3 regions of the Paenarthrobacter nitroguajacolicus genome follow, and region 2 is predicted to be linked to each of the others. Evidence: riboswitches for the same ligand, from Rfam matches in the RefSeq annotation. Region 2 holds a riboswitch; each other region holds the start of a gene.
The links. A riboswitch is a leader RNA that binds a small molecule or an ion and turns the genes downstream of it on or off. The one in region 2 is predicted to bind S-adenosylmethionine.

Region 1 (10,229 bases), 1.1 Mb from region 2:
CATCATGGCGGCCGCCCACCGTGAGGGCACCACCATCATTCGGAACGCCAGCCCCAACTACATGGTGCAGGACCTCTGCTTCTATTTGCAGGGCCTGGGCGTGGACATCGACGGCGTCGGAACCACCACACTGAAGATCACCGGACGCTCAGCCATTGATGTAGACATTGAGTACTTCCCGTCTGAAGACCCCATCGAGGCAATGAGCCTCATCACCGCAGGCATCGTGACCAACTCCGAGGTCACCATCCGACGGGTTCCCATCGAGTTCATGGAAATCGAGCTTGCCACCCTGGAGCAGATGGGCCAGAACCTCGAAATCTCCGGCGAGTACATGGCTCGCAATGGGCGTACCCGGCTGGTGGACGTGACTACCAAGCCCTCGGAACTCCGCGCGCCGCAGGACAAGATCCACCCGATGCCGTTCCCGGGCCTGAACATCGACAACCTGCCGTTCTTTGCGGTGATTGCAGGCAATGCCGAGGGCCAGACCATGATCCACGACTGGGTCTACGAGAACCGTGCAATCTACTTGACGGAGCTCAACAAGTTGGGCGCCCAAGTGCAGCTTTTGGATCCGCACCGGATCTACGTCAATGGGCCTACCAAGTGGCGTGCCGCGGAAATTGGTTGCCCGCCGGCCCTGCGACCTGCGGCCTGCCTGCTCCTGGCAATGTTGGCGGCCCGGGGAACCTCCGAGCTTCGCAACATTTACGTGATCGAGCGCGGCTATGAGGACCTCGCCGAGCGCCTGAACACGATAGGTGCGAAGATCGAGTACTTCCAGGACTAGGGCTGCTGCTGGCCGGCCGCGCACCCTTTCTTCCTTTTCGGCGCGCCCGTTCCCGCCATATGCTCCAAGTAACTCTGGTGCGAATGGCGGGAACGGGTGCGAAAAGTCCCGGAAGCACAAGCCCTGTCCTCACCAGCCCTCCTGACGCAGAATGGAGCATGCGCACTTTCGGGGTTGAGGAAGAGCTGCTCATCGTCGATCCTGTGACGGGCGAGCCCCTGGCCCTCGCCGACGCGCTCCTTGCGGGCCACGATGAACCCCGCACTGCCACGGGCCTCAGCCACGAGCTCAAACTGGAGCAGATCGAGACACAGACCCGCCCATGCCATAGTTACGGCGAGATCCTGCAACAGATCCGCCGTGGCCGGGCCATGGCCAACGAGGCCGCACGGCAGCATGGGGCGCGGGTTGCCGCAATCGCCACGTCTCCCTTGGCCTCGAATACGCACACCACTCCGGACCCCCGGTATGCCGCAATGCTGGATCGCTTCGGCATCATTGCCACGGAGCAGTTGACGTGCGGATTCCACGTGCACACCTCGGTGGAGTCGCCCGAGGAAGGCGTGGTGGTTTTGGACCACATCCGGGACAAACTCGCCGTCCTGACAGCCCTAACCGCCAACTCGCCTTACTGGCGGGGGCTTCCCACTGGTTTCGACAGCTACCGCACACAAGCTTGGAACCGCTGGCCGACGTCCGGCCCTTCCTCCGTCTTTGGCTCCCTTACTGCTTATCGACGCATCGTGAAGCGCCTCCTGGAAACGGGCGTGATCATGGATGAAGGCATGATCTACTTTGACGCCCGCATCTCCAGGAACCACCCCACTGTTGAGGTCCGGGTCGCCGACGTCTGCCTCCGCGCTGAGGACGCGGGCCTCATGGCGGTGCTGGTGAGGGCTTTGGTGGAGACGGCCTCCTTGGAAATGCTCGACGGCGTGGAACCCACCGCGGTGCCTACGGCACTCCTGCGGATGGCGAGTTGGCAGGCCAGCAATTCGGGTCTGCGCGGAGATCTCCTGGACTTCGGTGACTTCCTACCTCAGCCAGCGGCGGACGTCGTGTGGGCATTGGTTGATTACCTGAGCCCGGTCCTGGACGACCAAAATGAGTTGGAACTCGTCAAAGCCGGGATTTCGGACTTACTGGCGCGGGGCAATGGTGCCCACGAACAACTGGAAGCCGCTGAACGCTACAACAAAAGGCAGCGCGACGGGCAAACCCAGACGGGAAGTCCGCCCACCAACGAAGCCCTGGCCGCCGTCGTCGCGCATGCTGCGAAGGTGACGGTGCGCGGCGCCGCCGCCGATGCCCATAAGGAACCCTCGCCCATGCTGACCCGGGTCAGGCGGCCATAGGCTTGTCGGGTGCCGGCTCTTCCCAGGCCATCAGGTAGGCTCCGACGGTCCCCTCCACGAGGTAGAAAAAGAGCGGTGGGATGTCCTTCTTGGCCAGAAGGACGGCTCCGTAGATGGGTGCGGCGGCCGCAGCCGTGACCCCGATCCACCGTTTGGCAGGTAAAGAAAGAAGGCTCCCGCCGAGCGCAGCCAACGCCACAATATGCAGCCCGGAATACGCCAGGAACGGAGCGCTGGAACCGCGGCGGTAGGCGAACCCTTCAATGTCGGAAGCCCGCCGGGCAACGCTGGAGACGAAGAACGGTGCACCGGCCAGCAGCGCGGCCGCAGCGGCGTAGGCCCACTTCTTCGCCCTCGTGCGCGGAGCTCCCAGGGCTGGAATGGCACGGGCGAACGCCGCGAATCCCACTGGCACTGCGACGGTCCCGGCCGCGGTAATGTGCTGACCTGTGATCCAGCCGCGCTGGCCGGCTTGCAGCATGCGGAGGCGTTCGGCGTCATCGGGGGTGATGTAGACACGTGAGACCGGCGAAATCCCGACGAACCACACCGCCGTGCCGGCAACGATCACGGATCCGGCACGGCGATAGGGATGGTTCCCGCTCATGGCAGCAAGGTTAGACCTGTTTGAGTGCCTTCTCCAGATCCAGGATGAGGTCGTCCACGTCTTCAAGCCCGACAGACAGGCGAACCACACCATCGGAGAGCCCGATGGCCGCACGGCCCTCAGGCCCCATGGCCCGGTGGGTGGTGGTTGCCGGGTGCGTGATGAGGGACTTGGAATCGCCAAGGTTGTTGGAGATATCGATGACACGGAGGCCATCGAGCAAGGCAAATGCAGCGTCTTTGGCTGTACGCCCGGCCGAAGGAAGCAGCTCGAACGTCAGCACAGTACCGCCGGCCTTCATTTGCTTCGCAGCGAGCTCGTACTGAGGGTGGGACTTCAACAGCGGGTACTTGACCCAGCTGATGGCGGGTTGCTGCTCGAGCCACTCTGCGATCTTCAGAGCAGAAGCCGAGCTGTGATTCACTCGCAGTCCCATAGTCTCCAAGCCCTTGGTCAGCACCCAGGCATTGAACGCCGACAGTGACGGGCCAGTGTGCCGCATGAGCTGCTTGACCGGACCATCGATGAATTCCTTGGTGCCCAGGATCGCGCCGCCAAGGACTCGTCCCTGGCCATCGATGTGCTTGGTGCCGGAGTACACAATCACGTCTGCACCCAGCTCACCACAGCGCTGCAGCAGGGGAGTGGCAAAGACATTGTCGACGACGACAGTCGCCCCGGCGGCATGGGCCAGTTCGCTGACGGCAGCGATGTCGACGATCTCCTGCATGGGGTTGGACGGTGACTCGAAGAACACCGCGGTGGTGGGCTCGGACAGGGCTTCGCGCCACTGCTCAAGGTCGGGTCCGTCAACAAAGACCGTCTCCACGCCCCACCGGGGAAGGATCTCGTTGAGGATCACGAAGCAGGAGCCGAACAGCGAGCGGGCAGCAACCACACGGTCACCGGCAGCCAGCAAGGCACCCAGGGCGGTGAAGACTGCAGACATGCCGGACGCCGTCGCGAAGCACGCCTCGGTTCCTTCGAGCAGCCGCAGCCGCTCCTGGAACGTGGCCACGGACGGGTTGCCGTAACGGGAGTAGACGAATCGCTCGTCCTCGCCGGTGAAGGCACGTTCGGCGGCGGCAGCGGATTCGTAGACGAAACCGGAGTTCAAGAAAACAGGTTCGGACGTTTCCTGGAAATTGGTGCGGTCAAGGCCACCGCGGACGGCCTGGGTGTCAGGGCTCCAGCCGGCGGCGTCGGGATTGAAAGTCACTTACTCGGTCCCCAGATTCGTCGGCAGGCCACGGTTCTTCCAACCATTGACGGTGCGCTCACCGTAGCGGTCCGGTTCGCCTTCGAAGCCCTCCAGGACGTTGTAGGCAGTGAAGCCGGCCTGGGTTGCGGCGATGGCCGCCGAGATGGAGCGTTGCCCGGAACGGCATAGGAAAACGAGCTCAACGCCGTCGTCCTCGGGAGCCTGTTGCTGAAGGTCTTCAATAAAGCGGGAGTTCGGAATTCCGCCGGCCAAGTTCCACTGGATGAACAGGGGGTCGTTCTCGGTAGCTTTGGTGTCGGGGATTCCAATGTGGGCCCATTCGCCCTCGGTCCGGACGTCAACCAGGATGGCACCGTCTTGAAGTTTTGCCCACGCGTCGTGCGGGGTCAGGTCACCTGCGTAGCTCATGCGTGGCCCTCGAACGCTTCTTCGTCGTCGTAGTTCTCCAACTGGTCAACGGCATTGGCCACTGCGGCATCCGCTGTGGCGATCGCGGTCGGCAGGACAACGGCTTGGGCAACGATGACGTCCGTGCCGTTGAACGTAGCTGCCGGGCTCCCGTGGAGGACGTAACCTTCGGCGAGGGCATTGTGGATGCGCTCGCAGAAGTCGCGGGTGTCCGGGCCTGTCACCAGGCGGTAGGAGAGTTTTTCTTCAGTGGGTTCAGGCATAGCTGGTGCTCCTCAGTCACGCTTGCAGTACGAATTGTCGATACGCCGAGTAGTCACCTGAGGCACCCCGCCGGAGAGAGGGTTGCCGACCAGCAAGTCAGGGCTTTGCGCTGGTACTCATTACTCAAGAAAAACGTAACATCCACGGGCATCCGGCCGCACTTGCGAGTGGTGGGGCGGCCGTCATGTTGCGTAATCGGCGGCCGTTTCACTCTTCGTCCCTGAGCGTGCGGACGGCAGCGCCGACTGTAGGAAAGAAGTGGTCCGGCGTGAAACGTGCTGCCGTTCCGAGGCGGATCAGCTTGTCCTTGACAGGTCCTTTGAGTTCGGCGAACACCAGATCCACACCGTGGCGGGCCAACCATTCATCCAGCGTGACGAGGTCGTCCAGGGCCGTGGTGTCGATGCCTGTGATGGGTTCCGCCGCAAGGATGACGTGGGAGATATTATCCGAAGCTTCGTCCAGTTGTTCCCGGACAAAGCTTGCAAGAACCTGCCCGTTGCCGAAGAACAGCGGTGCATCGAAGCGGAGGATCAGGAGCCCGGGGATGCGTTCGCCGTTGGGGTGTCGTTCAAGATCGTGGTACCCAGGGAGCCCTTCTTCGGCACCGAGTTCTGTTCGGTATGGATCCCAGGCCCGCCGCACGAAGTCCAAGAGTGCCAAGGCTATGGCCACCACGATTCCCTGGAGCACGCCCACTGTAAGGACGCCCAGGAACGCAGCCAACATCACTACGGATTCGCTCCGGCTCAGGCTCAACAGGCGCCGGACGCCGGCCGGGTCCGCCAGGGCTATCGCTGCGGCAATCACGACGGCGGCCAAGGTGGCGGACGGAAGGTACTCGGTCACCCCTGGAGCCAGCAGCATGAAAGCAAGCACCAGCACCGAACCCACCACGCCGGTCATCTGGGACTTGGCACCAGCGTCCACAGCCACAGGGGTCCTCGATGTACTGCCGGAGATGGGGAATCCGCCCAGCAGGCCCGTGGCAGCATTGGCTGCCCCAAGTGCTGCCATTTCCCTGTTGCCGGAGACCTTCTTGCCTTCCTTGGCTGCCAATGTTTGGGACAGGACGCCGGTGTCCGCGAACGCCATGAGGGCGATCCCTGCCGCAGCGGGAAGCAGGGTGAGTGCGTCCGCCCAGCCAATGCCGCCGAGCGCGGGCATCGGGAGGCCCTGCGGCAGGACTCCGGTGACCTTGACGTCGTCGTTGAGGCTCCAAACGGCCGTTGCGACGCACGAGCCGACCACCGCCAGCAGCACACCCGGCACTTTCCACTTCAGCAGCCGGGGAATCCAGATCAGCGCCAGCGAACCCACGCCCAGCAGCAGCGCGGTGATGTTGACCTCGCCGCCCAGCACCCCGGTGGTGACCTTCGCAAGCTTTTGCCAGATGTCGCCGTCGGCCTCTATCCCCAGGAACGCCGGCAGCTGCGACAACGCCACCAACAACGCGATTCCGTTCAGGTATCCGAGCCTGATGGGTTTGGAGAGCAGTCCTGTGATGGTCCCGAGTTTGAGGGCCGAACCGGCCAACATCAGTACCCCGATCAGCACTGCCAGGAGCCCTGCCAATGCCACCGACTTTTCGCTGCTACCCGCTGCCAGCGGCACGATTGCCGCGGCAATCATGGGGGCGAGGGCAGAATCGGGGCCGAGGACCAGGATGCGGGAAGGCCCTACGAACGCGTAAACCAGCAGCGGGACCACGGTGGCATAGAGACCGGTGACCGGTGGAAGGCCGGCCGCCTGCGCATAGGCCATACCGGCGGGTACCAGCAGGGCGAAGAGGGCAGCACCTGCCACGACGTCGTGCCGGAGCCATTCGCGTTTGTAGCCCTTGAGCGCCCAGACGCCCGAAAGCCGGTCCTTGGCGGAAGACTTGGCGGAAGATCGGGTGGGTGAACTCATACAGCGATCATTCCCGACCCATGCTGTTTTCGAAACTATGCGACCGCCGTATGTGGAAAATCCGGACCGTCATCAGTCCCGCCCAAATGTGACGCCCCGGGAGCATAATTGACGCAGTACGACCCCCTGTAACTTCGCATGAAATCAGGTCGCGGTGAACGGACAGAGCAGTTCTACACTCAAGCCCATGCTGCATTTTGGATGGTTCGTGGGACACGGTTTTGGTGTCCAAGGCTGGGGGACGCCCGGGTACAGCCTGGGTTACGACTGGAAGAAACCCGCCCTGTACCAGGAGGCTGTCCGGGCCTTTGAACAATCCGGGTTGGACCTGTTCATCATCGAGGATTCCCTCACCGTCCCGGACACTTACGGCGGCACGGCCGAGGTCTCCCTGGCGCACGCGTCGTTTGCTCCGAAGCATGATCCGCTGGCGCTGGTCCCGTACCTTCTCTCAGCCACGGAGCATTTGGGGATCGTCCCGACGGTCAGCGCGTCCTTCTACCCGCCCTTCACTGCCGCCCGGCTCCTGGCCACGCTGCAACACTTCTCAGAAGGGCAGCTCGGCTGGAACGTAGTCACGTCCGGCAGCGACCTCGCCGCCCAGAACTACGGGCTGGACCAGCAGATCGAACACGACCTCCGGTACGAGAAAGCGGAGGAATTCGTCGACGTCGTCAGGCGGCTCTGGCGGAGTTGGGAACCTGGCGCTGTGCTTGAGGACGTTGAGGCAGGGGTGTTCGCGGACCACAGCAAAGTGCACCCTATCAACCATGAGGGCGACTTTTTCAAGGTCAGGGGTCCGCTGAACACTGCGCCTTTGCCGGAAGAACCCGTCCTGGTGCAAGCTGGTGCGTCGCCGCGGGGTAAGGCCTTCGCAGGTGGGCATGCCGACGTGGCCATTGCCTTGGCACGCGGTGCTGACGGGATGAAGTCCTACCGGGATTCCATCCGCGCGGAAGCTGCAAAAGCAGGCCGCAATCCCGACGACGTCAAGGTTCTTTTCGTCCTGAAGCCCACCATTGTTGGTTCCACGGCAGAGGCAGAGGAGTTGCGGGCACAGAGGCGTGAACTCACCCAACGCGACATCGACAGCCAACTCAACTCCATCTCCTACCTTTCAGTGATCGACTTCAAACAGTTCGACCTCGACGCTCCGCTGCCCGAATTGAGCACCAACAGCAACCAAGGGACGCTGGAGCATTTCGCCAAGGCGGCCCCTCCGGGCTCCACACTGAGACAGATCCTGCAGGCCCGCAGCGGAGGAGCGGGTGATTCGATCATTGGTACGGTTGGCGAAATCGCCGACTACTTGGAGTCGACAGGGTCTGAAGTGGGTGGCGACGGTTTCCTCTTCTCCGGCTTCGTGGACCCTGTGACCGTGCACGGTGTACTGGACAAACTCACCCCTGAACTGCGGCGCCGTGGCCTGTTGAGGAAGAGCTACGGCAACGGTGGTTTCCGGCAAAATCTCTTGGACTTCTGATGGTGTCGGCTGAACCGCGAACCTTCCTGATCGGTGCGGCTCCGGTGCTGGCATCGGACGTGGCGCTGGCCGCCGAAGATCCCTCGTTTGACGTGGAACTCAACCAGGAAGCGTTGACTTTGATGCGTAAGTCGAGGGAACTAGTGGAGCTCACCGCGACCTCCGGAAAGCGTGTGTACGGTCTCAACACACTGCTAGGGTCAGGCCGGGATACGGCGGTGGAGGAGAAGTCGCTCCTGGCGTACCAGGTGCAGGTGGTCAGGTATCACAACAGCGGTGTGGGCACGTATCTTGACCGGGCTGCTGCCCGTGCCGTAATCCTTGCCAGGCTTATCGGTTTCAGCCGCGGTGGTTCCGGCGTGCGACCCGAAACAGCAGTCTTCTACGCCGAATTGCTCAACCGCGGAGTCTTCCCCGCCATCCCCCGGGAAGGCTCAGTGGGCTCGTCAGACCTGACCCAACTTGCCGCCGTCGCCGCTGTTGCTTTGGGCGAGGGCGAAGCGTTCGACGCGGATGGCATGCTGATCCCCGGCGCCAAAGCGCTCGCCGACGCCGGTCTCCAGCCACTTGTTCTCGCGCCGGGCGAGGCCCTGGCCCTGGTCAGTGCCAATGCGTACTCGGTGGGTGTAGGAACTCTCGCCTTGGTGCGGTTGCGGCACCTGGCCGAACTGGCCGACGTCGCACTTTCCCTCTCCCTGGAGACGATCGCAAGGTACGACGGCGGCGGGAACCTCAGCCCGTTCTCGCTGGCAATCCAGGCGGCCAAGGCGGTGGACGGGCAGCGGGAGTCGGCTGCCGCTGTTCGCCGCCTTCTGAGCGGTGGGTGGCTGGAGGATGTTCGTCCCGAAGTTTCGGTGCAGGATGCGTTATCGTTCCGGGCCGCGCCCCAGACGCACGGGGCATTTCGATCCCTGGTGAAGCAGCTCGGTACTGCGTTGGAAGTGGAGCTAAACGGCCGCGGCGATAATCCCCTGGTCGATCTCGACTCCGGGCAGATGATGTCCGGCGGGAACTTCCAACCGATGCAACTGGCTCTCGCCTTCGAGGGCCTGCGGCTGGCTTTGGCCCACGTTGGGATTTCCAGTGAACGTCGCATCGCCAAGTTGTACCCACCACAACGGGCTATCCGGGCCCGCCACCTGCAGGCGGCATCCTCCGGGGAAGGTCTGGCCCAAGAAGAACTTCCCGGGCTGCTCTGGTACTCGGCCGCTGGACTGTTGGCCGAACTCAAGTTCCTCGCCGCACCGGCGACGCTCGGGGCGCCGACGCTTTCTGCCGACGTCGAGGACCATTCGACGCTTGCCCCGCTTGCCCTGCAGCAGCTCGAAAAGTCGTTGGAGGCTGCCGAAAAGCTCTTGGTTATCGAGGCGTTGACGGCGTCGTACCTGCTGCTTGAAGCGGGAGCCGCGCAGCCGCTCGGAAAGGGGACGGGCGCCGTCGTGGGAAGACTGGCCGATGTGCTTGCCGACCGGCCGTCGGCTCCTGACCTGGTGGCGCGTGCGCGTGTGGAGTTGCGGGATGCCGTAACCAGGGAATTTTTGGAGACAGGGGAGGAACCGTGGTGAGTACAGCGATCCGCAAACAGGGTGTGCACGCGGCTGTCCCGATTCCGGACGGGCTGGACGCCTCAGTCCTGGACAAAGTGGGCAACACCCCGCTGGTGAAGCTGGAATCACTGGGTCACGGTCTGGGCAGCACCATCCACATCAAGCTCGAGTCCGAAAACCCTGGTGGCTCCATCAAGGACCGCACCGCACTAAGTATGGTTCGGGCGGCGGAAAGGTCTGGTGAGCTGCAACCGGGCGCCACGATTGTGGAAAGTACGTCGGGCAACACCGGGATCGGACTCGCCCTCATCGGACACCTGACCGGACACCCGGTGGTGGTGGTTACGGGCGACACGATCTCCGAGGAGAAGCTTGCCGCGCTGCACAACTACGGCGCCCGAGTGATCCTCACGGACTGGAATGCGCCGTCGGAATCGCCGGAGAACGCCCGCGCCGTGGCAGCGCGGATTACCGCCGAGACGCCCGGCGCGTGGCGGCCCATGCAGTTCGACAACCCTGCCAATCCGGCCGCGCACTATGAAACCACCGGGCCCGAGATCTGGGAACAGACAGGTGGACTGGTGACCCACTTCGTAGCGGGGATAGGCACCGGCGGGACCATCAGCGGGAACGGCCGGT
Region 2 (10,229 bases):
TGCGTCTCCGCGCTTTGAACCCAGAGAGCTGAAGTGACCTCGTCCGCGAGGTCGAACTCGCGGCCTTTAGCGCCGCTGCCGATGCGCACCACCAAAGCTCCGCCGAAGGGTTTGCGGCCCACCACTTCAACGGGCGCGTCCAAGGAAATTTCTTCAGAGGCGAGGTATCGCAAGAGGTCCGGATTCTCATCGCTGATTCGCGTGATCCTGCCTGAGTGGCCCTGATCCAGTTCAATCATTCGGTAAGCGTGCGGCAAGTCGACCGAACCATCTTCCGAAGGAATCGGGTCTCCGTGTGGGTCCCGGACAGGATGTCCAAGCTTGGCCGACATCCGCTCAATGAATGTATCGGACACGGCGTGCTCCAACATTTCGGCTTCGTCGTGGACCTCGTCCCAGCTGTAGCCGAGTTCATCCACCAAGTACGTCTCAATCAACCGGTGCCGGCGCACCATGGACAGCGCGAGCCGCATACCTTGAGGGGTCAGCCTGATGGCACTGTAGGGTTGGTGATCAACCAGGCCTTGGTCCTTGAGCTTGCGCACCATCTCAGACACCGAGGAGTTAGCCACTCCCAGGCGCTGGGCAAGCTGGGACGACGTAATTGGTTTGTCCTGCCACTCCGTGTAGGAGTAGATGACCTTGACGTAGTCCTCGATCGAGGATGAGGGCGTACTGGTCTTCACACCCCAAGCCTACCGTGGCGTTGTACCTTGAACCTTGACTGCCCGCCAGGTCTGCGTCATGTAGGGCAACCCGATGGTTTCACCAGGGACATGGCCGAGGTGGTCGTAGAAGTACCACTCCAGGTTGCCCATGACCTTCGCACGGGTGGCGTCGTTGGCGCGGAGGTAGTAGCTGCGCGACTTGGTCAGTTCCATGATGTCCTCCGGCGTCAGGGCATCCTCCCACCGGGTCAGATGACTTTCCAAACCTTCAAACTCCGGGCCGATGACTGGCCGGAATCCGGGCTTGTGGACATCGCCTGCATGCATGATGCGTGAAAGGCGGTGAACCCACGGGACTGAAGTGTCCAGTTGATTCCAGATCAGTCCCAAGATCCCATGAGGCCGCAGGATCCGGGCGATCTCCGTGCTCGCTGCGAGGGGCTCGCACCAGTGCCAGGCCTGGGCAACGCTGACGACGTCGAATACTGAGTCCGTCAGTCCTGTTGCCTCGGCCGTTCCCTCCAGCGCATTGACGTGGGGGTAGGCTTTTCGCAATTGCTCCAACATGTCCGTGGAAGGATCGACGGCGGTGACCGCCAGGCCGCGTTCTACGAGGAGTGCCGTGAACTTTCCTGTGCCAGCTCCGAGGTCGGCCGCGGACCTCGTCCCCGGAGGAACCAGCCAGTCCACGGAATCGGCGGGGTAGCCGGGTCGCACGCGGTTATAGTGTTCGCCGCCGTCCTGGAAGCTCTGACCGAGTTCATGCCGGCGGGAAGCATCCAGCCTTGGACCACGCGGCCCCGCTGGTCCGGGAGTACGTGGCTGTCCGCTGGCGGCAGCCGGTGAACGCAGGGCCACGAAAGCTCCTTCACAGGGTCACTAAAAGTACCCTATGAATTTACCGCAGTGTTCCTAGTCAACAGTGCAGGGAGCTGCGCCCGCAGTGCCGGGAGTGTTCGGGGCCCATTCGGGGTAGCTGCGATGGTCATTTGCAGGAACCCAACGGCCCTCGTCCACCACGTAGTCCCAGCCCAGTCCGTCGCGCTTGAGTCCTTCGATACCTGCGAGCAGCCTGGTGGCGTCCTCCAACCGGGAGCCGACGCCGAAGCTGGCGCGCAGGGATCCGGAGGGGAGCCCGAGGCGTTTGAGGAGCGGGTGGGCACAGAACCGGCCATCGCGGAGGCCAACGCCGTGCTCGGCCGCAAGATAAGCCGCAACCAGTCCGGCGTCGAATCCTTCAACGGAGAAGTTGACCACACCGATGGTGTCCAGGGAGTCAGCGAAGATCTTGTGGACGGTCACGCCATCGATGGCCTCCAGGCCCTGCACCAGGTACGAGCGGATGGCGGACTCGTGGGCGTGCCACGCGTCCTGGTCGAGCCCTGCGAGGACTTGGGTGGCGCGGGCAAGTGTCGCGGCGCCCAGCACGTTGGGGGAGCCGCCCTCGTGGCGCGCCGGGCCCGCGGCCCAGCTCACTGAGTCCAGGCGCGCTTCACGTACCGCGCCGCCTCCGGCCAGGTGCGGTATGCCGGCGTCGAGCCAGTCCGGACGACCCACCACGACACCCGCACCGAAGGGGGCATAGAGCTTGTGTCCGGAGAAGACGATGTAGTCGACGTCCGCCTCGGTGATGTTGATCCGGCGATGAGGTGCGAGCTGCGCAGCGTCCACCACGATCCTTGCGCCGTATTCGTGGGCAAGCGAAGCAAGGCGGGCGATGGGAAGAATCTCCCCCGTCACGTTCGAGGCGCCGGTAACAGCCAGCAGGCTGACCCCGCCCTGGGCAAGTTCGGCCTCGAGCTTGTCCACCGTTTCGGCCAGGGTTGGTGCCGCGACGACGCTGCGGTGGGGGACTCCCTGCCACGGAAGCAAGTTGGCGTGGTGCTCGATGTCCAAGTACAGGACCTCGCCCGCAAATCGGCCATCCACCTGCGGGAGGCATCCGGCCAGGAGGTTCAACGAGTCAGTGGTGTTCCGTGTGAAGATCACTGAGTCATCGGCACGCCCGCCGACGAAATCACGGACGATGTTCCGCGAGTTCTCGTACACCGACGTGCTGATTTGCGAGGCGTACCCGGCGCCCCGGTGAACGCTGGCGTAGTAGGGCAGGACCTCGTTGAGGTAGGCCGAAACGACGGTCAGGGCCGGGGCCGATGCGCCGTAGTCCAAGTTTGCGTAGCGGACGTGGCCACCCTGAATCAGGGGAGCCTGAAGCTCAGCGCCAGTGACCGCGGCAAGCGGACGCACAGCGGTTATCGTCTCTGCTGTGGATTCTTCAACAAAGGACGGAATGATGTTGGAGTTGAACGTGACAGTGCTCATGGAACCTCACTCAAGAGGGACCCCCATAGGGGGATCCGCGCTTGCCGCATCCGTTCCGGACCGGCCGGGTCGTCACCCGGGGCACCCCACCGCGAATGGAGGGTTGCCGGCCAGCAAACCGGGGTTTAGCGCTGGCACTCGTGACCTGTAAAAAAGGCTAAGGCACGTCCGGGGAGGCTTCCAAAGCCGCTCCCTTTTGTTAAGCCCTTTGTTACGTCGAATGCGAAATCCCTTCTTCGCCGAATAAAAAACGGCGGAGACCCCCTACGGGGGCCAACCGCCGTCGAAAATTCCGCCTGCTGCTTGGTTGGCCAGGCGTGGATAGGTTTAGAGAAGGTCGTCCAATCCGGGGTTGAGGCGCTTGAGGACCTCGGAGTGCAGGATCGAGTTGGTGGCCAGGGCGTTACCGCCAAACGGACCGTCTTCGCCTTCCAAGGACGTGAAACGGCCGCCTGCCTCGGTGACGATCGGGACGAGTGCTGCCATGTCGTAGAGGTTCAGTTCAGGCTCGCAGGCGATATCCACTGCCCCCTCTGCCACGAGGCAATACGACCAGAAATCACCATAGGCGCGTGTCCGCCAGATGTCTTCCGTCAGCCCCAGGAATTCATCCAGGTTGCCGCGTTCCTTCCACCCCGAAAGGCTGGAATATGACATGGAGGCGTCGGCCAGGCGGGAAACGTTGGACACCTTGAGCCGCGTTGCCGAGGCCAGGGAGCGGCCCATGTAGGCGCCCATGTCCTTCGCAGCCCACCATCGCTTGCCTAGTGCAGGCGCACTGACTACGCCCACCACAGGTTCCCCCTCATCCACGAGGGCGATCAACGTTGCCCACACCGGGACACCGCGGACAAAGTTCTTGGTCCCGTCGATGGGGTCTATGATCCAGCGACGTGAACCGTGACCGCTGCTGCCGAACTCCTCGCCCAGGACCGCGTCCCGCGGACGGGAGCGGGACAGTTGACCGCGGATTGCTTCCTCTGCGGCCTTGTCAGCGTCAGTGACAGGTGTGAGGTCGGGCTTGGTTTCGATCTGCAGGTCCAGTGCCTTGAAGCGATCCATGGTCTGGGCGTCGACTGAATCGGCGAGGACGTGGGCCAGGCGCAGGTCATCGTTGTAGGTGGAAACGGGATGGGTCATGCCACCAAACTATCCTGAATCGTTCGCTGCATTGGGGACGTGAAGCAGACAACGAATCAGTTGACGGTGCCCAGTTCCTTGGTCTCTTTCGCTTCGAGCCTTGGGTCTGCACCCAGCAATCGGCGCAAGGAGGCCAACCGGGCCACTCCCGATGGCCCGGCATGGCCATCGTTTACCCATGCATCCAGCCCGCAATTAGTGGCTGTGGCACCGTGCTTGCAGCCGCGGTCGCAGGTCTCGGTGCCGGGCTCAAGGTCCGGGAACGAGTGCAGTATCCGGTCCGGATCCACATGCGCCAAGCCGAAGGAGCGGATTCCGGGAGTATCGATGATCCAGCTGCCGGACGGTGCATCGTCCAGCTTCAACGCCAAAGCCGAGGATGATGTGTGCCTGCCACGGCCCGTGACCGCGTTGACGCCCCCAGTGGCGCGCTCTGCGCCTGTCAGCGCGTTAACCATGGTGGATTTGCCAACGCCGGAGTGACCGAGCATGACGGTGACTTTTCCACCCAGGTGCGAGCGGAGTTGGGATACGGCGACCTTGTCCAGCCGGGCTGATAGTCCGTCATCGGAACGGGCATCGATGCCGCCGGCCTCGGAGTCAGCGGTCCGGCTGATGATTACGGGAAAATCCAAGCTCAGGTAATTGGCCAGGAGTTCCGCCGGGTCCTTCACATCCGCCTTGGTGATGAGCAGCAACGGCTCGATGCCGGCGTCGTACGCTGCGACCAAGGCGCGATCAATGAATCCGGTGCGTGGCTCCGGGTTGGCCGCCGCAACAACCACCACGAGCTGATCGGCGTTGGCCACGACCACCCGTTCGATGGGGTCCGTATCGTCGGCACTCCGGCGAAGGAGGGTCTTCCGCTCTTCCACCCGGACCAGGCGCGCCAAGGTATCGGGAGACCCGGAGACGTCACCCACCAATGCGACGAAGTCGCCGGGGACAACGGGGTTGCGTCGCAGTTCGCGGGCGCGGGCTGCGATAACGATCCGTTCGTCGGCGGAATCTTCGCCAACAATTGCCCTGTACCGTCCGCGGTCCACTGTGATGATCCTGCCTATTACGGCGTCATCGTGGCTGGGGCGATCCTTGGTGCGTGGCCTGGATCCTTTTTTGCTGGGACGGATCCGGACGTCGGATTCGTCCCAGGAGCGTGCGTCACGGCCCATGGTTAGTTGCTGGCCTCATCAAGATCGGTGTTGGCATCAGTTGGCTGCAGCATTGCTTCCCACATCTTTGGAAAATCCGGCATGGTCTTCGATGTCGTGGCGATGTCCTCAACCTGTACGCCTTCGACGGCGAGCCCCAGGATGGCCCCGGCAGTGGCCATGCGGTGGTCTGCGTAGCTGTGGACCACGCCGCTGTGAAGGGCCGACGGGCGGATAACCAGGCCATCGGCGGTCTCTTCCGCGTCGCCCCCGAGGCTGTTGATTTCGGCAACCAGCGCGGCGAGCCGGTCCGTTTCGTGTCCGCGGAGGTGGGCAATACCGGTCAGCCGGGAGGGGCCGCTGGCCAATGCGCACAGGGCGGCCACAGTGGGTGCCAATTCGCTTGTTTCGTCGAAGTCGGCACCCTTGATTTCTGCTCCGCCGGTCACCGTCAGTGTCCCGTTTTCGAAAGTTACTTCTGCTCCCATGGTGGTCAGGATGGTGCGCCACTGGTCGCCCACTTGTGTGGTCCCGGCCGGCCAATTGGGGATGCGGACGGTGCCGCGTGTGGCCAGCGCAGCGGCGAGGAAAGGTCCTGCATTCGAGAGGTCCTGTTCGATCCGCTGGTCAAAAGCGCGGATGGGTCCCGGAGAGACCCGCCAGTGGTTGGGCACGGAATCGTCCACGACGACGCCGACGCTGCGGAGGACTTCCACGGTCATGGTGATGTGGTCCAAGCTGGGGACGGGCTTGCCCACGTGTTCCAGATGCAGGCCATCAACGAAGCGGGCACCCACCAGCAGTAACGCGGAAACGAACTGCGATGAGGCGCTGGCGTCGATAACAAGGTGGCCGCCCCGGACCTGGCCGTTTCCCTCTACGGCGAAGGGAAGGGACGACGGCGTCCTGCCGCCGTCTGCTGCCACTGGCACGCCGAGGGCGATCAACGCTTCGATGATGGTTCCCATGGGCCTGTTGCGGGCGTGGGGATCGCCGTCGAAGACGGTGACGCCCGTACGCAACGCAGCCAACGGGGGGACGAACCGCATGACAGTTCCGGCCAGCCCGCAGTCAATTGCCGTTTCAGCCCCTGTTGCGGCGGGATCCATGGGCGTAATTTCCAGGTCCGGTCCGAAGGCGCCGTCCCCGGATACCTCGGTGACGCTTGCCCCCAATTGCCGGAGGGCCTGGATCATGAGCGCAGAGTCGCGGGAATGGAGGGGAGCCCGCAGCCGTGAAGGACCATCCGCCAGTGCGGCCAACACCAGGAACCGGTTGGTCAGCGACTTTGAACCAGGGACCGTCACCGTTGCGTCCACGGGCCCCTTGGCGTACGGGGCCGGCCACAGTGGCAGCATGGTGGCGGCCTTGGTTGATTCGGTGTTTGCGGCGGTGGTACCGGTCATGCTTCCTTATGCTCCAACTGCGTTGTCAACGGCCTTGCGAACTGCTTTGTCTGCACGCTTGATCTGCTTGCCCGTCACCTTCTTGGCATCGGCGGCCAGGTGCTCGGCCCTCCAGGCGATGCTCGGCTGGCCCGCGGTATCAACAGAGGCCAGAAGCACACCACCCGTGAGGGAAATGTTCTTCAGCAGCTGGGCCTTGCGGGCACTTCGGCCTTCCTTGGTGCTGATATCGGCGGACCGCCACTCCACGTAGGAGTTCAAAGCCGACGTCACAGCCAGGACCGTGGCGGCAAAACGGGAGAGCTTGCCGAGCCCGAGCAAGGCTCCGGCGCCCAGTTGCGCCCCGCCGATGACGCGCGCCAGGGTCTTTTCATCAGTTTTGAAGGGAAGGGATTCCGAGGCACGGCGAAGGACTGGCGAGAGTTGCTTCGCAGTGTCGTCCGCGTTCCTGAGCTTATCCAGCCCTGCGACGACGAAGCTCGACGCGAGCATGGGACGTGCGAGAAAACGGATAACAGACATGTCTTGCCTCCTGGATGGCTTGCCACATTAGTTTGATAAGTGTTGTGTTCAAGGGGTGCAGTCTGCTCTAGTCTTGCACTTTTGCGGAATATTTACCCAGCAGCAGCCGTTGTGAACTTCAGGTGCGGTGGAGACCGGACTGCGGCATCGTGTTTGCCGCCTGTTGAACGGAGTTGGTTTTTTGACTTTGGTTAAGGACCGGTTGGTTCTACCGGAGCCTGCGTATGGGATGCAGCCGGAATCCCGGCAGCTGACAGTAGACTTGGCAACGATGAGCACCACTGAACCGGCCGCAGCGGCCATGTACCAGGCAACCGGCGCGGACGACGCGGCGGCTGTAACCGACGTCGATCCTGCTACGGAAACTCCAGAACAGCGGCGGGCGCGCTTTGAGCGCGACGCCATGCAGTACGTGGACCAGCTGTATTCGGCAGCCATGCGGATGGCACGCAACCCATCCGATGCTGAAGACCTGGTTCAAGAGGCTTACACCAAGGCGTTTTCTGCTTTTCACCAGTACAAGCCGGGGACCAACCTCAAGGCCTGGTTGTATCGCATCCTGACCAACACGTACATCAACCTTTATCGGAAGCGGCAGCGTGAGCCGCTGCAGTCCAACTCGGACACGATCGAGGATTGGCAGTTGGCCAAGGCAGAGTCGCATACTTCGGCTGGTTTAAGGTCCGCGGAGACTGAGGCCCTTGACCACCTCCCTGATTCCGACGTGAAGAACGCATTGCAGTCGATCCCTGAGGAATTCCGGCTGGCCGTCTACTTCGCGGATGTTGAGGGGTATGCGTACAAGCAAATTTCAGAAATTATGAATACCCCGATCGGCACGGTCATGTCACGGTTGCACCGCGGCAGGAAGATGCTGCGGGACATGCTGGCGGATTACGCCGCCGAACGGGGCTTCAGGGCCCAAACCGAAGATCAGGCCGCGGCCGGAAGCAACAATCAGGAGAAAGAGAAATGAGCGACTGCCAGGGATTGGGCGATTGCGACGATACGCGAATGCAGCGGATCTACGAGTACCTCGACGGTGCGTTGACCCGCGAGGACTTAACTGAGATCAAGCAGCACCTGGACTCCTGCGAGGAGTGCGCCGAGCAGTATGACCTTGAGTGCCTCATTCGCACCATGGTCAAGCGATCATGCACTGAGTCCGCGCCGGAGAACTTGAAAAACTCCATCCTTGACAGGATTCACTCCATCAAGCCTGTGGACGCCTGATTCGGCTCTCATTCCACTCATAGGGTTTAACATCGAAGGCCCCGGAATCCGCATGGTTTCCGGGGCCTTCGCTTTTAAGCCTGTGACGCTAAGCCGATGGCTTAGGTGTTGGGACGCTTGCCGTGGTTCGCGCCGCCGCGCTTACGGTCACGACGCTTACGTGCACGCTTGCTCATAGCTGGCCTCCTTCAAGGATTGATACTCAATAAAGCTGCCCTCCAGTTTCGCACATCCGGGTGCTGCGCCGCGAACCGGGCGGGTGTTGGGGTATTTCGGAGCCAGCCAGGTGGTTAGCTTTGCAGGGAATTCCTGATCGAGATACGGGCTTGGTCCAAAACTGTGCGAACGGTTTCCAGTGCCAAAGGCGTCAGCGGCTGCGAGGCGCCGTGTTGGCGTAGCTCGACACGGAGGTCGTCCCTGAAGGACTGAACCAATAATTCAGCTTCCTTGAGGATTCGCTGGCCTTCGGGAGTGTAGCCCGCCGTCCTGCTCCGAAAAGCAGCCGAAGAGGCGCCGGTGCGCGCAGCCTCCGCTGTTGCCGCAAGATCTGCCCGCAGGCCACGCATATTTGCCCGGATGTCCTCCCGCAGGTCGTCTGCCAGCCTCCTGACGGAGGCCGATATGGTGTCCTCGACGGCGGCCAACTCCTGCCGGCGGCTGTCCAACTCAGCACGGCCGGAATCGGTAATGAGGTATTTGGTGCGGCGCCCTTCGGTCTCCGTGGCAACGAGTCCTTCCTCCTCCAGCTTGCCCAAACGAGGGTAGATGGTGCCGGCGCTGGGGGAGTAAGTGCCGCCGAATCGGTCGCCTAACGCTTTGATCAGCTCGTATCCGTGCTTGGGACCGGTCTCCAGCAACGCAAGCAAGTACAGTCGCAGGGCGCCGTGTGCAAAGACAGGGGGCATCAGAGGCCCGCTTTCCCAGGAACCGGATGGCCGTTTTCCGGCGTGGGCGCAGATCCGTGCACGATGTAAGTCTTTCCGGATACCGTGTTGGTCCGCACCAGCATCAGCCTTTCGTCCGGGCCGACAATGGTGTGAACGTTGCTGCCAGGCTGGGCGTACATTTGGTCGTCGATCACCACGGTTCCGCTGGCCGATTTCGCTACGATGTCCAGGCCGACGTCGTGCGGCAGCCGGATGGTCAGGTCGCCGGAGACGGAGTTGGCGCCAAGGTCGTTGGTGTAGTCCTGGAGGTCGAAGCTGAGGTCGCCGCTCACGGTGCTCGCACGGACATTCTTGAACTTGCCCGAGGCGGTAACTTCGCCGGAGACGCTTTTGGCGGTGAGGACGCCGTCGTGGTTTCTGGCGATGACCTCGCCACTGACTGTGTTAACGTGCAGTTCGCCGCTGGTGTTGTCCGCCAGGACGGAACCGGAGACGGTGTTCAGGCGGATGCGCCCGCTGATGCCGGACACCATGCCGTCACCACTCACGGTACCTGCTTCAACGTCGACGCCGGACGGCAGCGCAATGCCGACGATCACAGAGTTGGTGCTTGTGTTGTTGACGGTCCCCATCAGGTTGCGGAACCAGCCCTGAGGTCCCTGGAGTTGGTGGCGGACTTCCAGTCTGCCGTCAACAAGCGTGATCGTCAGGGGGTCGCCAGTGATCTCACTGATTTCGATACGGACGTATGGCTCGTCGTGTGTCACCACGTCAAAGCGACCCCTAACGATGCCCAGTTTGAGAGAGCGGACCTCCTCTACATCTATTGTTTGCGGGCCCATCACGGTCCATAGTTCGTCAGGCATGATCCCTCCAAGTTGCGATATATCGCGTTGATAC
Region 3 (10,229 bases), 1.4 Mb from region 2:
GGCACCTTTGGCGGATGCCACGTCAACGCTGAACAGGTCCCAAAGCACGCGTGAGTACTTCGACCTCACCTACCAATTGCTGGACATTGTGTTCGCTTTGGTGCCCGTGGCCTTGGTGTTCTACTTCCTGTCCACCCATGCACCTGGCGGCCGGGCAGACGGGGGCGGCTCGGCGTTCGCCCGGCTTGGCTTCAATTTTGCCCGGCCCGGCAAGGACCTTCTCCACGGTGTTGGCCTGGCCGCTGCGATCGGCATCCCCTCGCTCGGCCTGTATGCGGCCGGTCGTGCGCTGGGAATCACCACTGCAATTGTGCCCAGCGGCCTTGACGCTTACTGGTGGACGGTGCCGGTGCTGGTCCTTTCGGCCATGCGCCATGCGATCGTGGAAGAAGTGATCGTGGTGGGGTACCTCATGGACCGCTTCGGCAAATTCGGGTGGAGCATGCCGGTGGCCATTGTGGTCAGTGCCGTCCTGCGGGGAAGCTACCACCTGTACCAAGGCTTTGGGCCGTTCATAGGGAACGTGGTCATGGGCTTGCTGTTCGCGTGGATCTACACCAAGACCAAGCGGGTAATGCCCTTGGTGATTGCCCACGCACTGTTGGACATCGTGGCGTTCGTTGGATTCAGCCTGTTCGGCAAGGCAATGGGCCTGGGGTAGAGGTCCGTTAAAAGTATCCGGCCGCCATCGGTGGGTGACGTCGTTGGCACCCGCTGATGGCGGCCGAAGCTTAGCCCGGACATGATTGACTCCGGACATGGCTGACCGGGGCCGGGACCAGCCCGGATGGATTGGATCGGTCAGATGGTGACGGCTCCGGAGGCGGTTTCGAAAGTTACAGCGAGGATGCCTGGAGTGCCGTGCGGTGCCATCCACTGGACGGCGACATCCTCAAGCGGCTTCTCCACTGGTTCGCCCAACCATTCGGTGACGCGTTCAGCCGAGCCCGCAATGGTGAGGCTGGACATCTTGACGTCGCTCTCGTAGATCCTTGACGGGTGCAGCGAGGGGTCGCCCTCCCACTTGAGCAGGTAGGGCACTTGGGGATCCGCGATCAGGCCGAGGATGCCAATCTGCTGCCACACCAGTTCGCGTCCGTCGGGGAACTTGCGGTTGCCCGGAACAGCCGAGCGGCCAAGGCGGTCTTCGAACGGTGCAAGGTCGTCAACGGCGACGCACCAGCCCATCCATCCACCACCGGCAGCCGAACGGGCACGGACGGCCTGGCCAAAGGGTGCTTTGTCGGAAGCGGGGTGGTCCAGGACCTCCACCACTTCCAGGTACTTGTTATCCGCAAGGGGAATGATCATGTTCCGGGTACCGAAGCGCGGGTGCACTCCGCCCCGGACAGCGTCCACTCCCAATGCCGCGGAAATTCGTTCGGTAGTGGCCAAAAGGCCATCTCGTTCACAGGCGTAAGAGACGTGATCCATGCGCATGGCTTCATCTTGGCACTTTGTGATCGGGGTCTCAGCTAAGTCAAGCCTAACTAAGGTGGGATGTGTATAACCGGTGGTAGGGGGCGTCATGAAGGGACGCGGGAAGACCGAAAGATTCCACAGGCGTCACAAAGCTGTCTTCGCCTCCGGACAGTTCCTAGACTGGCCCCAGCTCACACCGCTTCACCTTGCCTGCCAAACCCATGCGTCACGAACAGGAGAACTCCATGTCCCAAGGATGGTCTTTCGAAACCCGCCAGATCCACGCCGGCCAGGAGCCTGACGCCGCCACAGGAGCGCGCTCGCTTCCGATCTACCAGACCACGTCCTTCGTGTTCCCCAGTGCCGAGAGCGCCGCCAATCGCTTTGCCCTGGCCGAGCTGGCTCCCATCTACACCCGAATCGGCAACCCGACGCAGGATGCAGTGGAGCAGCGGGTTGCGAGCCTTGAGGGTGGCCTGGCTGCCCTCTTGCTCAGCTCCGGACAGGCTGCCGAGACGTTCGCCATCCTGAATATCGCCGAGGCGGGCGACCACATCGTAGCGAGCCCGAGCCTGTACGGCGGCACGTACAACCTGCTGGCGCACACGCTGAAGAAGTTCGGCATTTCGGTCACGTTCGTCGAGGACCCGGACAATCTGGACCAGTGGCGTGACGCCGTCCTGCCGAACACCAAGTTGTTCTTCGGCGAGGTCGTCTCCAACCCCCGCCAGGATGTCCTGGACATCGAGGGCATCGCCCGCACCGCACACGCGGCCGGCGTTCCCCTCATTGTGGACAACACCCTGTCCACGCCTTACCTGATCCGGCCCATCGAGTGGGGAGCGGACATCGTGGTCCACTCCGCGACCAAGTACCTGGGTGGTCACGGTTCGGCAATCGCCGGTGTGATTGTGGACTCCGGCAACTTCGACTTCGGCAAGGACCCGGACCGCTTCCCTGGTTTCAATACCCCGGACCCCAGCTACAACGGTCTGGTCTACGCCCGGGACCTCGGCAAGGACGGTGCACTGGGCGCGAACCTCTCCTACATCCTCAAGGCCCGAGTCCAGTTGCTTCGCGATCTCGGCTCTGCCGTGTCCCCGTTCAACGCCTTCCTCATTGCCCAGGGCCTGGAGACCTTGAGCCTGCGCGTGGAACGCCATGTTGCCAACGCCACCAAGGTGGCCGAATGGCTTGAAAACCACGACGACGTCGAATCGGTCGCCTATGCGGGCCTGCCGTCCAGCCCGTGGTACGACCGCGGCCGGAAGTACGGACCCAAGGGCACGGGCGCCATTGTTGCCTTCAACATCAAGGGCGGCGTCGAAGCCGGCAAGCGCTTCGTGGACGGCCTGGAGTTGCACTCGCACGTTGCCAACATCGGTGATGTCCGCTCGCTGGTCATCCACCCGGCGTCGACTACACACAGCCAATTGACGGTGGAACAGCAGGTCGCTGCCGGCGTCAACCCCGGCCTCGTGCGCTTGTCCGTGGGCATTGAGCACGTTGATGACATCATCGCCGACCTCGAAGCGGGCTTCCGGGCCGCCAAGGGCGCCTAACGCGCGGCTTAGAGTCACAGCCCGGCTGCCGCCCGCGTCGACGATTATTCGCCGGGCGGCAGTTCCGGGTGCTCGTTCGTGAACGAAGACGCCCTAAACCGTCACACTGTTGTCACATTCTTCGCCAGAACCACCCTGCATTTCCTAGACTCTTCGTATTAGGTCATGAGTGCCAGCACACAGCCCCGGCTTGCTGGCCGGCAACCCTCCTACGCGGTGGGGTGCCCCGGGTGAAGACCTGGCCTGTTCGCACGCAAGGCGACGGGCAAGCGCGAGGTTAAGGTGTCAAAGGAATGACCATTACTGCTACAGCCCTTCCCAAATCCGGAGAAGAAGACGGAACCGTCAAGTACGCCGGCATCGGGCCGTTGGAACTTGAGGCCGGCGGATTCCTCCCCGATGTCGTCCTCGCTTATGAGACCTGGGGGCAGCTGAATGCCGATGCCTCCAATGCCGTCCTCATCCAGCATGCGCTCACGGGCAGCACTCACGTAGCCCGTGGAGCCACCGACGAGGAAGGTTGGTGGGAGCAACTCGTTGGGCCGGGTGCCACCATCGACACCAACAAGTTTTTCGTCATTTCCATCAACATCGTGGGCGGTTGTTATGGCAGCACCGGCCCATCGTCAGAAGCACCGGACGGACGTCCTTGGGGCTCACGTTTCCCGTTGGTCACGCTGCGCGACAGCACGGAGGCTGAGGCGCGCCTCGCCGATGCCTTGGGAATCGATGCCTGGCACGCCGTGTTGGGCGGTTCCATGGGCGGCGCCAGGGCCCTTGAATGGGCTGTTACGTTCCCCGACAGGGTCAAACGCTGCGCCGTAATTTCGGTGGGCGCCTACAGTACGGCCGAGCAGATTGCCTTTGCTCAAGCCCAAACCTTGGCCATCAGGCAGGACCCGAACTTCAAAAACGGTGACTATTACGGCGGCACTGCACCTGAACATGGTTTGGCACTGGCCCGACGCATCGCCCACATCACTTACCGCTCAGCCTTGGAGTTGGATTTCCGCTTCGGCAGGGAAGCCCAGCACCAGGAGACACCACTCGCTGCCGCGGTGTTGGGGGAGCGTGGCCGCTACCAGGTGGAAAGCTATCTGGACCACCAGGGAACGAAGCTGGTCCGCCGTTTTGATGCCAACAGCTACATCGCCATCACCGAAGCCCTGATGTCCCACGACGTCACCAGGGGCCGCGGCCCGCTGGAACAGGCGTTGTCGCGCGCTACGGCTGAGTTCTTCGTGGCGGCGGTGGACAGCGACAGGCTCTACTTCCCTGCACAGTCGCGGGAACTTGCCGCGGCGCTACCTGGGGATGTGCCGGTCCACCTCATTGAGGCTCCGATTGGTCACGACGGCTTCCTCACTGAGATCGGCCAGCTCTCGGCACAACTCCGAGAATCATTCTTCGCCTAGCCCTAGCCGTTCATGATTTCGCCGCGCTGCTTCATGTAATCCTCCATGGCGATCTCGCCGTTGCTGAACTTCGTGTCCAGCTCCGCCAACTTGCGGGCGCGGAATCCCTGCGGCTCCGAAGCGCCCGCTGAGGGGAACGGTGCCGGGGATGAAGGGTTCGACGGCGGCCCGGCCTGCGGTGTCGAAACCGCGGGGCGGATGACGGTCGGCTCGGAAGGGTACCCGGGGTAATTCTGACCTGGGTAACCCTGCGTCGGGTATCCCTGACCTGGATAATTCTGCTGCGGGTAATTCTGTGGGGGATACCCTGGTCCGGGCAGATTCTGCTGTGGGTAGCGGGGGTCGCGGAAGTTATTGTCCTGGATCCGACGCGCCCGGGAGCGGTTGTACATGCGGATCCCGAGTGGAATCAGCCAAGAGCAGACGATGATCCAGAAGATCAGATTGTTCACAGTGCAGGCCTCCTAGGTCTCATCCCAGCTTAGTCCTGACCGGCAAAACCACTGCGGCTGCTTCAGACCAGCTTGCTCTGCATGCCCAGGAACCGGCCGTAGCGATCCACCTCCGACTGCAGGGCCTCCTGCTCTTTTGCGGTGGTGGGCCGGTTCATTCGGACGTCCACTTCGCAGGTTCTGCCGGAGAAGCCATGGCGCCACCATCCGGCCAACCTGCCGTCCAGCAGGACCACGTGCATGGGTCCGTTGTCCTCGGGGAAGATGGGCGCCGTGCCACCAAGGAAGTGCCGGGACTGTGAGTAGCCCATCACGTATTCGTCGTAGCACTGGATAAGGTCGACGCGGGGAAGCCCGGGATCCTCGGCGGGCGAAGGATCGTTACCACTCGCGAGAGCGTCCGCTTCCTCGGAAGCCAGATAAAAGTCGAAACCATCACACTGCGCCGCCCCCAGACTCCCGGGGGACATGGCACCCGCCACCTCGATTCCCCGCTTTACGTCTTTCATGGTCAACCCGGACCACGCCGCACAGTCCTTGACCGTGGCGGGTCCCCGGCTGGTGAAGTATCGGAGTGCCAACCGTCCAAGAGCCTGTTCGCGGCCTTCGGCGGTCAGAGGCTTAAGAGCCGAACCGGGTACCCGTTCGTCGAACAGGGCATACGTTTGTTTCAGGGCGCCGCCTGCGGAACGGACGGGTGAGCCGCTGACCAGGACACCGCTGATTTCCGCGTGCATGAGGTGGTAGATGAAGCCCAGGCCCTTGCTGGGAAATCCGGACTGTCCCAGGACTTCGGCCAGTTCCTCGCGCGTCTTGTGGGCTCCATCGGCCACAGCGGCGGCGAGGATTCGGCCGCTCTTGGCAGCGGAGTCGTCATCGATTCCTGTTTGTCGGTACATGCCTTTGTTGCCTTGGTGGAGGCGATCAGCGGACAACGCCATCAACCAGCCAAGATCGTCCCGATGCACGAAATGCCACGTGGGCCGGAGAATATGCGTCCGCAGGATGGTTCCGTCGGCCACCGCCTGCTCAACGCTTAAGGCAGTGACCATCGATGAAGCGCTGGTGGAGCTTCTCTGTGCGAGAGTCCACCTCGCATAGGGGAACTCCTGCGATTGGACGGCCAGGAGGTTGCGGACCACGTCCCCGGGACTTCCGGCGTAGGGAGCCCGCAACTGCTGCCGCCGCAACCGAATCCTCCGAATAGCCTCCGCATGCAGGGAGCCGGCACCCGACGTCACGTCAGCGGCGCGGCAGCAAGGTGCCGGTGGAACCGAAGACGGGTCCCGGCGTCGGACGCTTTGGCGTGATTCCGTCGCCGGAGGACTGATGCCGAAGCCGCCGGATCACCCATGGGACAAAGAATTCACGTGCCCAGACAAGGTCGGAAGACCGGGCCTGACGCCACGTGCGCGGCGGAAGGGGCTTGGGCATCAGGGGCTCAAGCGTGTGCTCGACGTTCAACGCCTCCAAAACCATCATGGCGATGGTGTGGTGGCCCAGCGGCGAGAAGTGAAGGCGGTCAACGTTCCACATCTGGGGATCCGCCAACTGCCGCAAGGACCACATGTCCGCGATGATGGCATCGTGCCGCGCAGCTACTGTCCTGAGGTTCTCGTTGTAAATGGCCACCTTGCCGCGGATGCGCCCGAGTACTGATGCTGCCGTGTCCGGGCCATTGAAAAGCACCACGGTGGCACCTCCCGAGCTCAGCTCCGCGACTGCGGCGTCGAGTTTTTCCGCCAACAGGTCGGGATCGCCGCCGGGACGGATGAGGTCGTTGCCGCCGGCTGAAATGGACACGAGGTCAGGCTGCAGTTCCAAACAGGGGCCTACCTGTTCATCGATAATCTGCTGCAGCAACCTGCCACGGATAGCAAGGTTGGCGTAGGCGAAATCTTCCTGGCTGCGGCCCAGTTCCTCGGCAACCCGATCCGCCCAACCACGATAACCGCCTGGGTTCTGCGGCTCAGGGTCGCCGATGCCCTCCGTGAAGGAGTCACCCAGGGCCACATAACGGGTCCAAGGGTGTTTTTGAACGGGCTCGCCCGGCTTCAGTAAAGGATTGTTCTCACTCACGCTCATATCCTGCACCGTGACGTCGACCCTACGCCACCGTAGGTTGTTACTGGTGGGTAACTGTAAGAATAGACCCATGACTGAAGCACCCACATTTCCCGCTCCCGTTGTCCTGTGGTCCCACGACGAATCCGAGCGTGCCGGCAAGCCGCTCCTGGTCCTGCTGCACGGTTACGGCTCCAACGAGGACGACCTGTTCAGCCTGGCCGGATTGCTGCCCGAGGGTTTTGTGGTGGCCGCTCTTCGAGCGCCGATGCCCATGGGGCCGGGCTTCACGTGGTTTCCCCTTACCGCGTCCATCGACTACTCGTTGGAAGCTGTAAGCAGGCAGCCGAGTACGCCCTTGAGTGGCTGGACACAGTCAAAGCCAACCACTCGTCCGTGACGTTGCTGGGCTTCTCCATGGGCATGGCGATGGCCACCACCATGCTCCGCTACCGTCCCGCGGACTTCGCTGCCGTCGTCGGGCTTTCAGGCTTTGTGATCGACGCCGGCGCTGACGCCGCATTCCGGGACGACGAACTGGACGGAACGCTACCGATGTTCTGGGGCCGCGACCAGCAGGATCCCGTCATCACCCAGGACAAAATCGAATACACCATGGGCTGGGTGCGCAAGCACGTCGACCTCACCAAAGTGCTTTACACGGGGATGTGGCACGGCATCAACCAGCAGGAGATCGGACACGTGGGCGAATTCCTCACCCACAAGGTGCTCACTGACTGAGGTTCCGATGTGTCAGGCGGCGGTGATCCGGACCGTCTGGCCATTGACGGTCACGGTATCGCCGACGTGGAGCTGGCGTCCGCGGCGGTCATCGATTTCGTTGTTGACTTTGACCAAGCCGTTCTTGATGAGCTCCGTGGCTTCAACGCCGTCCTCCACCAAGTTTGCGAGCTTCAACAGCTGGCCGAGTCGGATCATGTCGTCGCGGATGGGGATCTCTTCAATTTCGGGGTTGCTCATACAGCAATGATGCCTGAAGTAGTGTGGTGACGGTGCCGCAGCCTTCTCCCCGTCCCGCCCTTCCGCTGGTCATTGGCCTTCCCATTGCAGTAGCGACGGGCCTGGTGATCCCGCTTCAAGGGAGGATCAACGGGGCCCTCGGCGCCAAACTGGACGACGGCATCGCCGCGGCTGTGGTGAGCTTCACCACAGGACTCCTGCTCATTAGTGCCATCTCACTTGCCACCCCCAAGGGCAGGGCAGGGCTCCAGCGCATCATTCCTGCCGTCCGGAACCGCAGCTTCCCCCGGTTCTACGTGATGGCCGGTGCCATCGGCGCGTTGTTCGTCTTTGCCCAGTCGTTCACTGTTGCCCTGCTGGGTGTCGCGTTGTTCACAGTCGCAGCGGTGACCGGCCAGACGTTGAGCGGACTGCTCGTGGACCGAATGGGCATCGGCCCGGGAGGAAAACGCGCCATCACGGGAGTCCGGGTCCTGGGCAGTGTCCTGACGGTGGCCGCCGTCGCCTGGGCAGTTTCCCCGCGCTTCAGCGGCGACACCGACATCGCCTCGCTCGTCTTGCCCGTCCTCCTGCCGCTGGCCGCCGGTTTTTTCATGAGCTTCCAGCAGGCAATGAACGGAACTGCCACAGTCCATTACGGGACGCCCATCGCAGCCACGCTGGTCAACTTCATTGCAGGATCGCTCATTCTATGGATCGCGTGGATTATCAAGCTGGCTGTGGCCGGGCCGGGAAATCCGCTTCCCAGCGAGTGGTGGTACTACCTTGGCGGGCCCATGGGCTGCCTCTTCATCGGCCTGGCGGCGCTGCTGGTCCGGAGTCTTGGTGTCCTGATCACCGGTTTGGGCATGATCGCCGGGCAGTTGGTGGGGTCGCTGGTGCTCGACGTCGTGATCCCCAGTCCCGGCGCAGTGGTCGCCTTGCCCACGGTGCTGGGTACGGTCCTGACGCTCGCCGCGATCATCGTGGCCACACTGCCCTGGCCCAAGGGAGCTTTCGCACGAAGAGTCCCTCCCAAAGGCCGGTAGGGTAGGAATCAACAAACTTTCCCCCATCACCCCGCCGGACAACCTCGTCCGGATTCCGGGGCAAACCACCGCGGACCGCACCCAGCGGCCCTGTAGAACAAATGGAGTTACCCATGGCAGCAAAATCCGTCCTTGACCAGGTCATTTCCCTCTCCAAGCGGAGGGGCTTTGTCTTCCAGGCCGGTGAAATCTATGGTGGCTCCCGTTCGGCATGGGATTACGGTCCCCTCGGCGCTGAACTGAAGGAAAACATCAAGCGCCAGTGGTGGCAGAGCATGGTCCGCGGCCGTGAGGACGTTGTAGGCCTGGACTCCTCCGTCATCCTTCCCCGCCAGGTATGGGAAGCATCCGGCCACGTGGATGTCTTCTCCGACCCCCTGGTTGAATGCCTGTCCTGCCACAAGCGCTACCGTGCCGACCACCTCGAAGAAGAGTACGAAGAAAAGAAGGGCCGCCCGGCAGAAAACGGCCTGGCGGATATCGCCTGCGCAAACTGCGGCACCCGCGGCCAGTGGACCGAGCCCCAGGAATTCTCCGGCCTGCTCAAGACTTTCCTCGGCCCGGTGGCCAGCGACGAAGGCATGCACTACCTGCGTCCGGAAACCGCCCAGGGCATCTTTGTGAACTTCAACAACGTCCTCACCACCTCGCGGAAGAAGCCGCCGTTCGGCATTGGCCAGATCGGCAAGTCCTTCCGCAACGAAATCACGCCGGGCAACTTCATCTTCCGTACCCGCGAATTCGAGCAGATGGAGATGGAGTTCTTCGTCGAGCCCGGAACCGATGAAGAGTGGCATCAGTACTGGATGAAGGAGCGCATGTCCTGGTACACGGACCTGGGCATCCGTGAAGACAACCTCCGTTTCTTCGAGCACCCGCTGGAGAAGCTCAGCCACTACTCCAAGGGCACCACGGACATCGAATACCGCTTCGGTTTCCAGGGCTCCGAGTGGGGCGAGCTCGAGGGCATCGCCAACCGCACGGACTTCGACCTTTCCACGCATGCCAAGGCTTCCGGCACGGACCTGAGCTACTTCAACCAGGCCACCAACGAGCGCTACACCCCGTTCGTGATCGAGCCCGCCGCCGGCCTGACCCGCTCCTTCATGGCCTTCCTGATCGACGCCTACACCGAAGACGAGGCACCCAACGCCAAGGGCGGCGTCGATGTCCGCACAGTGCTGAAGCTGGACCCGCGCCTGGCCCCGGTCAAGGCCGCCGTCCTGCCGCTGAGCCGCAACGAGGACCTGTCCCCGAAGGCCAAAGCTTTGGGCGCCCAGCTGCGCAAGAACTGGAACATCGACT

Region 1: another riboswitch for S-adenosylmethionine. It lies ahead of KCX59_RS19615 (DUF1737 domain-containing protein); the one in region 2 lies ahead of KCX59_RS14320 (aminotransferase class V-fold PLP-dependent enzyme).
Region 3: another riboswitch for S-adenosylmethionine. It lies ahead of metX (homoserine O-acetyltransferase MetX); the one in region 2 lies ahead of KCX59_RS14320 (aminotransferase class V-fold PLP-dependent enzyme).

The regions. Positions count from the first base shown of each region.
Region 1 is NZ_CP073234.1:4,155,258-4,165,486, reverse strand. It holds gene KCX59_RS19640 (UDP-N-acetylglucosamine 1-carboxyvinyltransferase) at 1-793, shown strand, start outside; gene KCX59_RS19635 (glutamate--cysteine ligase 2) at 952-2,148, shown strand; gene KCX59_RS19630 (hypothetical protein) at 2,135-2,755, opposite strand; gene KCX59_RS19625 (O-succinylhomoserine sulfhydrylase) at 2,766-3,974, opposite strand; gene KCX59_RS19620 (rhodanese-like domain-containing protein) at 3,975-4,385, opposite strand; gene KCX59_RS19615 (DUF1737 domain-containing protein) at 4,382-4,648, opposite strand; SAM riboswitch class IV at 4,662-4,773, opposite strand; gene KCX59_RS19610 (SulP family inorganic anion transporter) at 4,857-6,560, opposite strand; gene KCX59_RS19605 (NtaA/DmoA family FMN-dependent monooxygenase) at 6,715-8,043, shown strand; gene KCX59_RS19600 (aromatic amino acid ammonia-lyase) at 8,043-9,608, shown strand; gene KCX59_RS19595 (PLP-dependent cysteine synthase family protein) at 9,602-10,229, shown strand, end outside.
Region 2 is NZ_CP073234.1:3,008,598-3,018,826, reverse strand. It holds gene KCX59_RS14330 (metal-dependent transcriptional regulator) at 1-686, opposite strand, end outside; gene KCX59_RS14325 (class I SAM-dependent methyltransferase) at 696-1,520, opposite strand; gene KCX59_RS14320 (aminotransferase class V-fold PLP-dependent enzyme) at 1,581-2,990, opposite strand; SAM riboswitch class IV at 3,023-3,136, opposite strand; gene hisN (histidinol-phosphatase) at 3,318-4,130, opposite strand; gene rsgA (ribosome small subunit-dependent GTPase A) at 4,187-5,302, opposite strand; gene aroA (3-phosphoshikimate 1-carboxyvinyltransferase) at 5,305-6,687, opposite strand; gene KCX59_RS14300 (DoxX family membrane protein) at 6,694-7,209, opposite strand; gene KCX59_RS14295 (sigma-70 family RNA polymerase sigma factor) at 7,391-8,185, shown strand; gene rsrA (mycothiol system anti-sigma-R factor) at 8,182-8,442, shown strand; gene KCX59_RS14285 (50S ribosomal protein bL37) at 8,544-8,618, opposite strand; gene KCX59_RS14280 (PadR family transcriptional regulator) at 8,733-9,347, opposite strand; gene KCX59_RS14275 (DUF4097 family beta strand repeat-containing protein) at 9,347-10,195, opposite strand.
Region 3 is NZ_CP073234.1:1,581,575-1,591,803, forward strand. It holds gene KCX59_RS07660 (CPBP family intramembrane glutamic endopeptidase) at 1-661, shown strand, start outside; gene KCX59_RS07665 (VOC family protein) at 802-1,440, opposite strand; gene KCX59_RS07670 (bifunctional o-acetylhomoserine/o-acetylserine sulfhydrylase) at 1,668-2,984, shown strand; SAM riboswitch class IV at 3,146-3,262, shown strand; gene metX (homoserine O-acetyltransferase MetX) at 3,278-4,399, shown strand; gene KCX59_RS07680 (hypothetical protein) at 4,402-4,851, opposite strand; gene KCX59_RS07685 (winged helix DNA-binding domain-containing protein) at 4,914-6,041, opposite strand; gene KCX59_RS07690 (SGNH/GDSL hydrolase family protein) at 6,094-6,936, opposite strand; partial or broken gene KCX59_RS07695 (alpha/beta hydrolase) at 7,007-7,656, shown strand; gene KCX59_RS07700 (RNA-binding S4 domain-containing protein) at 7,669-7,896, opposite strand; gene KCX59_RS07705 (DMT family transporter) at 7,920-8,924, shown strand; gene KCX59_RS07710 (glycine--tRNA ligase) at 9,038-10,229, shown strand, end outside.